3 regions of the Kluyvera fluvialis genome follow, and region 2 is predicted to be linked to each of the others. Evidence: riboswitches for the same ligand, from Rfam matches in the RefSeq annotation. Region 2 holds a riboswitch; each other region holds the start of a gene.
What was found. A riboswitch is a leader RNA that binds a small molecule or an ion and turns the genes downstream of it on or off. The one in region 2 is predicted to bind thiamine pyrophosphate.

Region 1 (3,261 bases), 540 kb from region 2:
ATCCGCTTTGCTGGTGATAGGCGAGGTAAAGCACGGGCCTTCCCCGGCTTCAAAATACAGCCCCAGCCCCATGGCATCGGGAATGGTCAGGATATCCGAGAACAGAATCGCGGCATCAAGCGGGTAGCGGCGCAGCGGCTGTAATGTCACTTCACAGGCCAGCTCGGCATTTTTGCACAGCGACATAAAATCCCCCGCCTGAGCGCGGGTGGCTTTGTACTCCGGCAAATAGCGGCCCGCCTGGCGCATCATCCATACCGGGGTGACATCAACAGGCTGGCGCAGCAGCGCGCGCAGATAACGATCGTTTTTCAGTTCGGTCATTTTTCCATTCCTTGAGCTATTTCACGCCAGTGTAACATGTCTGTCATTCGTACTCTGCCCGACAGATTGCCACGGTGTCTTCAATCAACCGGCGCGCCACTGTGCCCGGCGGCGGCAGGAGCGGCAAGTTGTCGTAGCGATACCAGTTCGCTTCCAGCAATTCTTTCGGGTCGATAACTATCTCGCCGCTGTCGTATTCCGCCATAAACGCCGTCATCAACGATTGCGGGAACGGCCACGGCTGCGAAGTGACATAGCGCAGGTTTTTCACCTTAATGCCGCTCTCTTCCATCACTTCGCGCGCCACCGCCTGTTCTAAGGTTTCGCCCACTTCAACAAAGCCCGCCAGCACGGTGTGAACACCGTTGCGGTGGCGAACATGCTGCGCAAGAAGAATCGCGTCGTTACGGCGAATGGCGACAATAATGCAGGGCGCAATTTGCGGGTAATAGCGTTCACGGCAGTGGCTGCACAGCATCGCCCATTCGGTTTTGCTCGGGTGCATAGTGTGCCCGCAGTAGCCACAGTATTTATGCGAACGGTAAAACTCCGCTAGCTGCACGCCGCGCCCAGCCAGTTGAAACAGGCCAACGTCCAGGTCAAGCACCTGGCGTACCGAGCCCATGTCGTGGCGGCGCTGTTGCTGTACCAGCCATACCGGAGCACCATCCCATTCGCCAATCTGGAGTGCGCGCTGACCCACAAGATCGAAATTTACCGCTTCGCCATATGGCAATTCACCAGCGGGCAACCATAATTTTTGTTCGTGGCTGACTATCCACCAGCCGCGATCCGATTTTTCAATTATACGATCCATATCTCTTGCGCTACCTTTGCTTCACAGGCATGTTATTAACATAATATTTACATATTGATGTGAGCAGATTAAAACCACACTGATGCGGGGGTCAACCTATGTTAAACCAGTTAGAGAGCCTGACAGAGCGCGTTAAAGGACACCATCGACTGGTAGACCGCTGGCTGAACATTCGTAAGCACCTGCTCGTGGCTTACTACAATTTGGTTGGCCTTAAGCCTGGCAAAGAATCGTTTATGCGTCTTAATGAGAAAGCGCTTGATGACTTTTGTCAGCGTCTGGTTGACTACCTTTCTGCCGGTCATTTCAGTATTTATGAACGCATTATCCATAAAATGGAAGGCAACAGCCCGCTTTTAAACGCCAGCAAAATCTGGCCGCAGTTGGATGCCAATACCCAGTTGATTATGGATTACTACGATTCCACTCTGGAAAATGCTATCGACCAGGATAATGGTTTCGATTTCCAACAGGCGCTGTCTGATATCGGTGAAGCGCTGGAAGCGCGCTTCCTCTTAGAAGACCAACTGATCATGCTGGCCTTCGAGGCACTCGATCAGGGCGAGATGAAAAGCACGGCTTGAGATTTGCTGCGTTAACGAGTAGTTTACATTCATTACCTCTAATCATCAGAGGTTGCTTCTTGTCGGAGTGCCTTACGTGAAAGCGTAGGCTGAGACCGTTAATTCGGGATCCGCGGAACCTGATCAGGCTAATACCTGCGAAGGGAACAAGAGTAATTCAGCTTTATGCTGCTGCCTTTACGGGCGGCGCACATCCATTACTCAATCCGTCGTCTGACAAGCCATATCCTTACTTTTTTTGGAATGAGCTATGTCTGCCACCACTAAACCATCTCGTCGCGAACAGCGCGCCCAGGCCCAACATTTTATCGACACGCTGGAAGGGACTGCCTTTCCCAACTCCAAACGCATTTACATTAGCGGTTCACAGCCAGATATCCGTATTCCAATGCGCGAAATCCAGCTTAGCCCGACGCTGATTGGCGGCACGAAAGACGAACCGCAGTATGAAGAAAACGAGGCCGTGCCGGTGTACGACACCTCTGGACCTTACGGTGACGCCGAGGTGGCAATTAACGTCCAGCAGGGTCTGGAAAAACTGCGCCAGCCGTGGATTATCGCGCGTAACGACAGCGAAGAGTTAGACGACCGTAGCTCCGCCTATACCAGAGAGCGCCTGGCCGACGATGGGCTGGACGAGCTGCGCTTCACCGGCCTGTTAACGCCAAAGCGCGCCAAAGCAGGCAAGCGCGTAACGCAGTTGCACTATGCCCGTCAGGGGATAGTGACGCCGGAAATGGAGTTCATCGCCATTCGCGAAAACATGGGCCGCGAACGCATCCGCAGCGAAGTGTTGCGCCACCAGCATCCGGGCGTTGGCTTTGGCGCTCGTCTGCCGGAAAACATCACGCCAGAATTTGTGCGCAATGAAGTCGCCGCCGGACGCGCGATTATCCCGGCCAACATCAACCACCCGGAATCAGAACCGATGATCATCGGGCGCAACTTCCTGGTGAAGGTCAACGCCAACATTGGTAACTCGGCGGTGACGTCCTCCATCGAAGAAGAGGTGGAAAAACTGGTGTGGTCTACCCGCTGGGGAGCGGATACGGTGATGGATCTCTCCACCGGTCGCTATATTCACGAAACCCGCGAGTGGATTTTGCGTAACAGCCCAGTGCCTATCGGCACAGTTCCCATCTACCAGGCGCTGGAGAAGGTTAACGGAATAGCCGAAAACCTTACCTGGGAAGCCTTTCGCGACACATTGCTGGAGCAGGCCGAACAGGGCGTGGACTACTTTACTATCCACGCGGGCGTCCTGTTGCGCTACGTGCCAATGACCGCCAAACGCCTGACGGGCATTGTCTCGCGCGGCGGGTCGATTATGGCGAAGTGGTGCCTTTCTCATCATCAAGAGAATTTCCTCTACCAGCACTTCCGCGAAATCTGCGAAATTTGCGCGGCCTACGACGTGTCACTGTCACTGGGCGATGGTCTGCGCCCTGGCTCTATTCAAGATGCCAACGACGAAGCGCAGTTCTCCGAGCTGCATACTCTGGGCGAGCTGACCAAAATTGCCTGGGAATATGACGT
Region 2 (3,261 bases):
TCGGCGATGCGGCTGTGCCAGCGGTCGTCGGGATCGCGCCAGCCCTGAACGTGACTATTGCCAACGGCAATCGCCCGGCTAAGCCGCTGGCTTAATAACACCAGCGCCAGACAGCAGCTCATCTGAATCAGTGCCAGCATTGCCGCCCGCGCGGGGTCGTAATCAAAGTTCAGCGCTTGATAGATAGCCAGCTCAATGGTGGTAGCAGACGGCCCGCCGCCCAGAGACAGCACGGTGGCGAAACTGGCAAAGCACAGCATAAAAATCAGCGTGGCGATAGGCAGAATTTGCCGCCGTAGCCACGGCCACTCTACAAAGCGGAAGAACGGATAGCCGCGCATCCCGAGTTGGGCGGCAAGCTGGCGCTGCTCGCCGGGAATTTGCTCCAGCGCCTGAAGCAGCAGACGGGTTGCCATCGGCATATTGAAAAACACATGCGCCAGCAAAATACCTTGCAGGCCATAGGGGGAAAAATGCCACTGCCCGCCAAACCATTGGCACAGTTGTGCCAGCCAGCCCTGACGACCATAAACACTGAGAATGCCAAACACGGCAACCAGCACCGGTAGAATCAGTGTCATTGCGCACAGGCGCAGCAGCAGTTGGCGGCCTGGAAAGCGCCGTCGGTAAAGCGCTCTGGCGAGGAAAATCGCGGGCAGTACCGACAGCAGTGCCGATAAAAACGCCTGCCAGAAAGAGAAGCGCACCACATGCCACAGATAGCTATCGCTAAGCAGCGTCGTCCAGGAGGTTTCCGGCGCGTTAAGCCACAGCGACAAAAAAGCCGCCAGGGCGACGGCAACCATCAGCGTGGTCGCCGTCAGCCCCGGATACAGCCAGCGGGCGATTAGCGGCTGGCGGCGCGAAGCCATGCATTAATCCAGTTTTGACGTTCGGCAGCGACTTGCTGTGGGGTAAATTCCAGCGCGGTTTGCGGTTTCACCAGGCCGTTAAAGCCTTCTGGCAGTGTCACCTGAGTGACCGGATACATCCAGTTGCCGGTTGGAATTGCGCTCTGGAACGCAGGCGAAACCATAAACTGGAGGAATTTTTGCGCCAGTTCCGGCTGTTTGCTGGCCGCCGTGCGCGCGGCGACTTCTACCTGCAAATAGTGGCCTTCTGCAAACGACGCTGCCGCGTAGTTATCTTTCTTTTCGTCGATGATGTGATAAGCCGGAGAGGTGGTGTAGCTCAGCACCAGGTCGCTTTCCCCTTTCAGGAACAGGCCGTAGGCTTCGCTCCAGCCTTTGGTGACGGTAACGGTTTTTGCCGCCAGTTTTTGCCAGGCTTGCGGTGCGTTATCGCCGTAGACTTTTTGCATCCACATCAGCAGCCCTAATCCCGGGGTACTGGTGCGTGGGTCTTGATAGATAACGCGCCATTTTTGGTCGCTCTCGACCAGTTCTTTCAGGCTTTCCGGCGGGTTTTTGAGTTTATTTTTGTCGTACACAAAAGCGAAATAACCGTAGTCGAACGGCACAAAGGTCTCGTTTTTCCAGCCGCCGGGGATGCTCACCGCGTCGGTTGGTACGCCGCTTTTGGCAAATAGCCCGGTGTCGGTTGCCGCTTGCAGCAGGTTGTTATCCAGCCCCAGCACCACGTCGGCTTTGCTGTTTTTGCCTTCCATACGCAGACGGTTGAGCAGCGAAACGCCGTCTTCCAGCGCGACAAATTTCAGTTCGCAGTTGCAGTCGGCTTCAAACGCTTTTTTCACCGTTGGGCCTGGACCCCAGTCGGCGGCAAATGAGTCGTAGGTGTAGACAGTGAGGACGGGTTTTGCAAATGCTGGCGCGGCAATCAGCAGCAGCAGGGGAAGTAATTTTTTGAACACTTTGCACCTCAGTAAATGGGTGGCAAAGGATTTTGAGTCAGCCTCAAATCCCTTCGCCGGCGTTATCCGGATCAGGTTCGACGGGTATTTTCTCAGCCCAGACGCGTCATCGTGTGAAATTCGCATGATGTTGTGTCTGTTAATCAGCACCCCGTTGAGAACGCCGCTATTGTAATGTTTATGTGAATAATCGCAAAAGGTTACGGATCGGGTGGCGCAAACCAGGCGGATTTAAAATCAAACCAGCCCAGCGTGTTCATGCGCACCCCGCGCATACTGCGCTGCCCCTGAATGCGCAACCAATGGTGGATGAGCGGCACAATGGCCTGTTGTTCCAGCAATTGCTGGCTCCATGCCGGGAGATCCAGCTCGCCGGAATGCCACTGATTAATATCGGCCTGCCAGTCACGAGGAATACAGTTCTGGATCAACGGCGTTTCGCACAGATGGGCAAAGAGCGAGAAGTTGAGCGGCAGGGTAAAGTTGGCGCTGTTGAGCCACAGATCACTGATGATGTTGCCGGCGTGCCATTCCTGGTAGTCGATTTCATTCACTTCCAGTTTGACCTGATGTTCCGCCAGCAGTTGTTCCATCAGGCGGGCAATCACTTTGTGCTCGACGTGGTCGCGGTAGAAGCCGAGGGTGACGCTCTCCAGCCCCGCCGGTTTTTCACAGGCTTTGCTACGAGCGTGATGCCAGCGCGGCAGCAGGCCGTAGGCCGGGAACCAGTATTGTTGATACTGCTCGCTGGCATGGTACAGCAGGTTGGCGGGAGCCAGAATATGGCTCAGCCACTGGCGCACCTGTGGGTTTGCGCCGCGCGGGGAGCGGGCGTCGAACAGCAGGTAGTAACAGCCTTCTTCCAGGCGGCTTTCTACCGCCTGCTCGCTTTCCGTCGTGCCTTGTAAGGTCAGGCCACAGCTCAACTCGTCGGCGACGTCGGGCAATACCCATACATTCACTTCATCAATTAACGCCCGATAGCCGAAATACTCCTCAAACGCATGAATCTTTAGCTGGTTTTGGTTATTGCGAACCACCGCATACGGCCCCGTGCCAATAGGCTGGCGCGCAAAATTCGACAGCGTTTGCCACTCTTGCGGCAGGATCATTGCCGAGGTATGCCCCAGCAGCCACGGTAGCCAGCGGTCTGGCTGTGAGAGGTGGATATCCAGAGTCCAGGCGGTGGGCGAGACGATACGCGTAATATGGGTATACATCGGCAGCGTGTTAATCCGTTGCAGGGAACGGATGATATCGTCCATTTCCAGCTCGCGACCATTGTGGAAATGAATACCTGGGCGTAAATAAAAACGCCAGTGACACGGGGAAATTTCCTGCCAATGGTGCGCAATATCCGCTTCCAGTTCCCCGTTTTCCTCATTTATGCGGGTGAGGGCGCTGAAAATCTGCCGCGCAATGTGCGTTTC
Region 3 (3,261 bases), 2.3 Mb from region 2:
CATCCCGCATCCGCTTGGGCTGGTGGCCTTGAGTACGATGGTGACTGTCGCTGTTTTTCCTGACGGCATTGAGTGGGATGTGGGTAAACGCGTGAAGCTGGTTTTTATGCTGGCAATCAGTGAGGATGCTTTTGTGGATAGTATGCTTATTTATGACTACCTCACGAATATTCTCGATGATGATGTTATTAATGCATTAAGCCAATGTAAAAATTATGTGGATTTCATAACGCTTTCGCACAAGTATTTTCTATAGCCGAACGGCGCTGTTTTTTTCAACGCACTGCGGCCTTAGCGGGATGGCTGAGGGTATCGCGGCGTAAAAATTTGAACGTCAGGAAAAAAATATTACTCGAGGCTAAATACAGTAAAAGAGGTATTCATAAATATAGCATCACGGTGAAAATAATAACCCTTCATTGATAACAGAAGGATATTATATGTTACGTAAATCAAAAATACTGGCAGTCTCGATCTTTTTTTCCACTTTATCCACCGCTGTGTTAGCCAATACACCCTCCATTATTGCTCACCGAGGAGGCACTGCCGATGCCCCGGAGAACACGCAATATGCCATTCAGAAATCGATAAGTAATGGTGCTGATGCGATGTGGGTTACCCTGCAACAGAGTAAAGATAATGTGATTGTGCTGTATCGCCCATCTGATTTATCGAAACTGACCAACCTGACTGGCCCGGTGTCGTCGCAAACGTTCAGTGCACTGAAAAAAGCTGATGCAGCATATAACTATTCCCCACCTGATTATCCTCTTAGAGGGAAAGGCATTTCGGTGCCTTCGCTGGAGGCGGCATTAAAAAAATGGCCAACGACATTTTTCTTTTTAGATATAAAATCGCCTGATGCCTCACCACAGAAATTTGCATCTCTCCTCGCAAAGACATTACGCAAAACCAACAGTCTGAACAGGGTTAGGGTGTACTCCACGAACGATCAATATTTGGATGCCTTGCCTGCAGATATTCCTCGCTTTGCGGGCCGTGATATCACTCGCACCATGTTGGCAAATGTTACGATGAATCATGAGTGCGCTTTGGAAGCACAGAACAGTAAACCAGCATGGTACGGTTTTGAATACCGGCGTGAAGTGCGTGTTATGGAATTATTTACCATCGGAGAGGGGACTTCTAAATCATTTATGAGCTGGGACCGCGAAGCATTTGATTGTTTTCGCAAGAATAAGGGAAACAAAGTCATTTTGTTTGGCATCAATAATGTGAAAGACTACCGACAGGCTAAATCCCTCGGTGCTGACGGTGTTGTGGTTGACTCCCCAGCTAAATTTAAGAGTATTGCTGACCACTAGAGCGACGTTGATCTCTTCCCTGATTTAACTTAGCAATTGATATTGGGAAGGGCTTGCGTCAACAAGCATCTTCCCCTAAGCTGGCAAAAAGTATAGATATTCTATCTAAATGACTCGGGGTGCTCTTCTTAAATGAAGGCTGAGAAATACCCGTACCACCTGATCTGGATAATGCCAGCGTAGGGAAGTCTGAGGCCGTCTGGTCATTGCTTCTTCGCGTTATGGCAGGAGCAAACTATGCAAGCTGACCTGCTGAGTCCCGCGCAATACGCGCACACCCTACATCTTCTGCACCAACACTCCCCGCTGGTTCACTGTATGACTAACGATGTCGTGCAGACCTTTACCGCTAATGTTTTGCTGGCGCTTGGCGCATCACCCGCGATGGTGATTGATGCGGGCGAAGCCGCACAGTTTTCCACAATTGCCAGCGCGTTGCTGATTAACGTCGGCACGTTAACGCAGCCGCGCGCGCAGGCGATGCGGGCTGCCGTCGAAAGCGCCAATCGCGCTAATACACCGTGGACGCTTGATCCCGTTGCCGTGGGGGCACTGACATTGCGCAGTGATTTTTGCCGTGAGCTGCTGTCGTTACGCCCAGCGGCAATTCGGGGCAATGCGTCAGAGATTATGGCATTAGCGGGAATGAGCCACGGTGGGCGCGGCGTAGACACGACCGATACGGCTGCGGCGGCGCTTCCTGCGGCGCAGGCGTTAGCGCGGGAAAGCGGGGCGATAGTGGCCGTTACCGGCGAGGTGGATTACATCACCGATGGCCAACATACGCTGATGGCGCAAGGCGGCGACCCGCTGATGACGCGCGTTGTCGGCACAGGTTGCGCTTTATCCGCCGTGGTGGCGGCAAGCTGTGCATTGCCGGGCAAGCGGCTGGAAAACGTCGCGGCGGCTTGCGCCCTGATGAAGCTCGCTGGGCAACAGGCCGCCAACGGACGCGGGCCGGGGAGTTTTGTTGCGGCATTCCTCGATGCGTTGTACACCCTGAACCCGGAGGTCAGCGCATGAAACGGATTAACGCATTGACCATCGCCGGAACCGACCCTAGCGGCGGCGCTGGCGTGCAGGCAGACCTGAAAACATTCTCGGCGCTGGGGGCTTACGGCTGTTCGGTGATGACCGCGCTGGTAGCGCAAAATACCCGTGGCGTTCAGTCTGTTTACCGCATTGAACCTGATTTTGTCGCCGCACAGTTAGATTCTGTGTTCAGCGATGTGCGTATCGACACCACCAAAATCGGTATGCTGGCGGAAACCGACATTGTGGAAGCGGTGGCAGAGCGCCTTCAGCGTTATCGCATTCAAAATGTGGTGCTGGATACCGTGATGCTGGCGAAAAGCGGTGATCCGCTGTTGTCTGCCTCGGCGGTAGCAACGCTGCGCCAACGGCTGCTGCCACAGGTTTCGTTGATTACGCCAAATCTGCCGGAAGCGGCGGCATTGCTCGATACCTCGCACGCACGCAACGAGCGGGAAATGCTCGAACAAGGGCGGGCGTTACGGGCGTTAGGTTGTGAAGCGGTGTTGATGAAAGGCGGCCACCTTGATGATGCCGAAAGTCCGGACTGGCTGTTTAGTGCCGAAGGGGAAATGCGCTTCACCGCGCCACGGGTGATGACCAAAAACACTCACGGCACGGGCTGCACATTGTCGGCGGCGCTGGCGGCGATCAGGCCGCGTCATGCCAACTGGCAAGAAACCGTGCCGCTGGCAAAAGCCTGGCTCTCTAAGGCGCTGGCACAGGCCGACACTCTGGAAGTTGGCGAAGGTATTGGGCCAGTTCACCACTTTCATGAGTGGTGGTAGTTTTCAGGGGGTTCGCCACTTATACTGGCTCAGGACTCATCGCCAGGAAAAGATAAATGGAACAGGCGCATACCCGATTAATCGCGCAACTCAATGAGCGTATTGCCGCAGCGGAT

Region 1: it holds a riboswitch for thiamine pyrophosphate, as region 2 does, so the genes downstream of both, thiC (phosphomethylpyrimidine synthase ThiC) here and thiB (thiamine ABC transporter substrate binding subunit) in region 2, are expected to answer to the same signal.
Region 3: it holds a riboswitch for thiamine pyrophosphate, as region 2 does, so the genes downstream of both, thiM (hydroxyethylthiazole kinase) here and thiB (thiamine ABC transporter substrate binding subunit) in region 2, are expected to answer to the same signal.

Annotation. Positions count from the first base shown of each region.
Region 1 is NZ_AP046142.1:4,629,150-4,632,410, forward strand. It holds gene hemE (uroporphyrinogen decarboxylase) at 1-324, opposite strand, end outside; gene nudC (NAD(+) diphosphatase) at 368-1,141, opposite strand; gene rsd (sigma D regulator) at 1,240-1,725, shown strand; TPP riboswitch at 1,779-1,888, shown strand; gene thiC (phosphomethylpyrimidine synthase ThiC) at 1,976-3,261, shown strand, end outside.
Region 2 is NZ_AP046142.1:4,092,877-4,096,137, reverse strand. It holds gene thiP (thiamine/thiamine pyrophosphate ABC transporter permease ThiP) at 1-872, opposite strand, end outside; gene thiB (thiamine ABC transporter substrate binding subunit) at 848-1,831, opposite strand; TPP riboswitch at 1,862-1,995, opposite strand; gene sgrR (HTH-type transcriptional regulator SgrR) at 2,032-3,261, opposite strand, start outside.
Region 3 is NZ_AP046142.1:1,822,710-1,825,970, forward strand. It holds gene AC6I4B_RS08710 (BglG family transcription antiterminator) at 1-256, shown strand, start outside; gene AC6I4B_RS08715 (glycerophosphodiester phosphodiesterase family protein) at 441-1,325, shown strand; TPP riboswitch at 1,431-1,528, shown strand; gene thiM (hydroxyethylthiazole kinase) at 1,563-2,348, shown strand; gene thiD (bifunctional hydroxymethylpyrimidine kinase/phosphomethylpyrimidine kinase) at 2,345-3,145, shown strand; gene AC6I4B_RS08730 (GntR family transcriptional regulator) at 3,202-3,261, shown strand, end outside.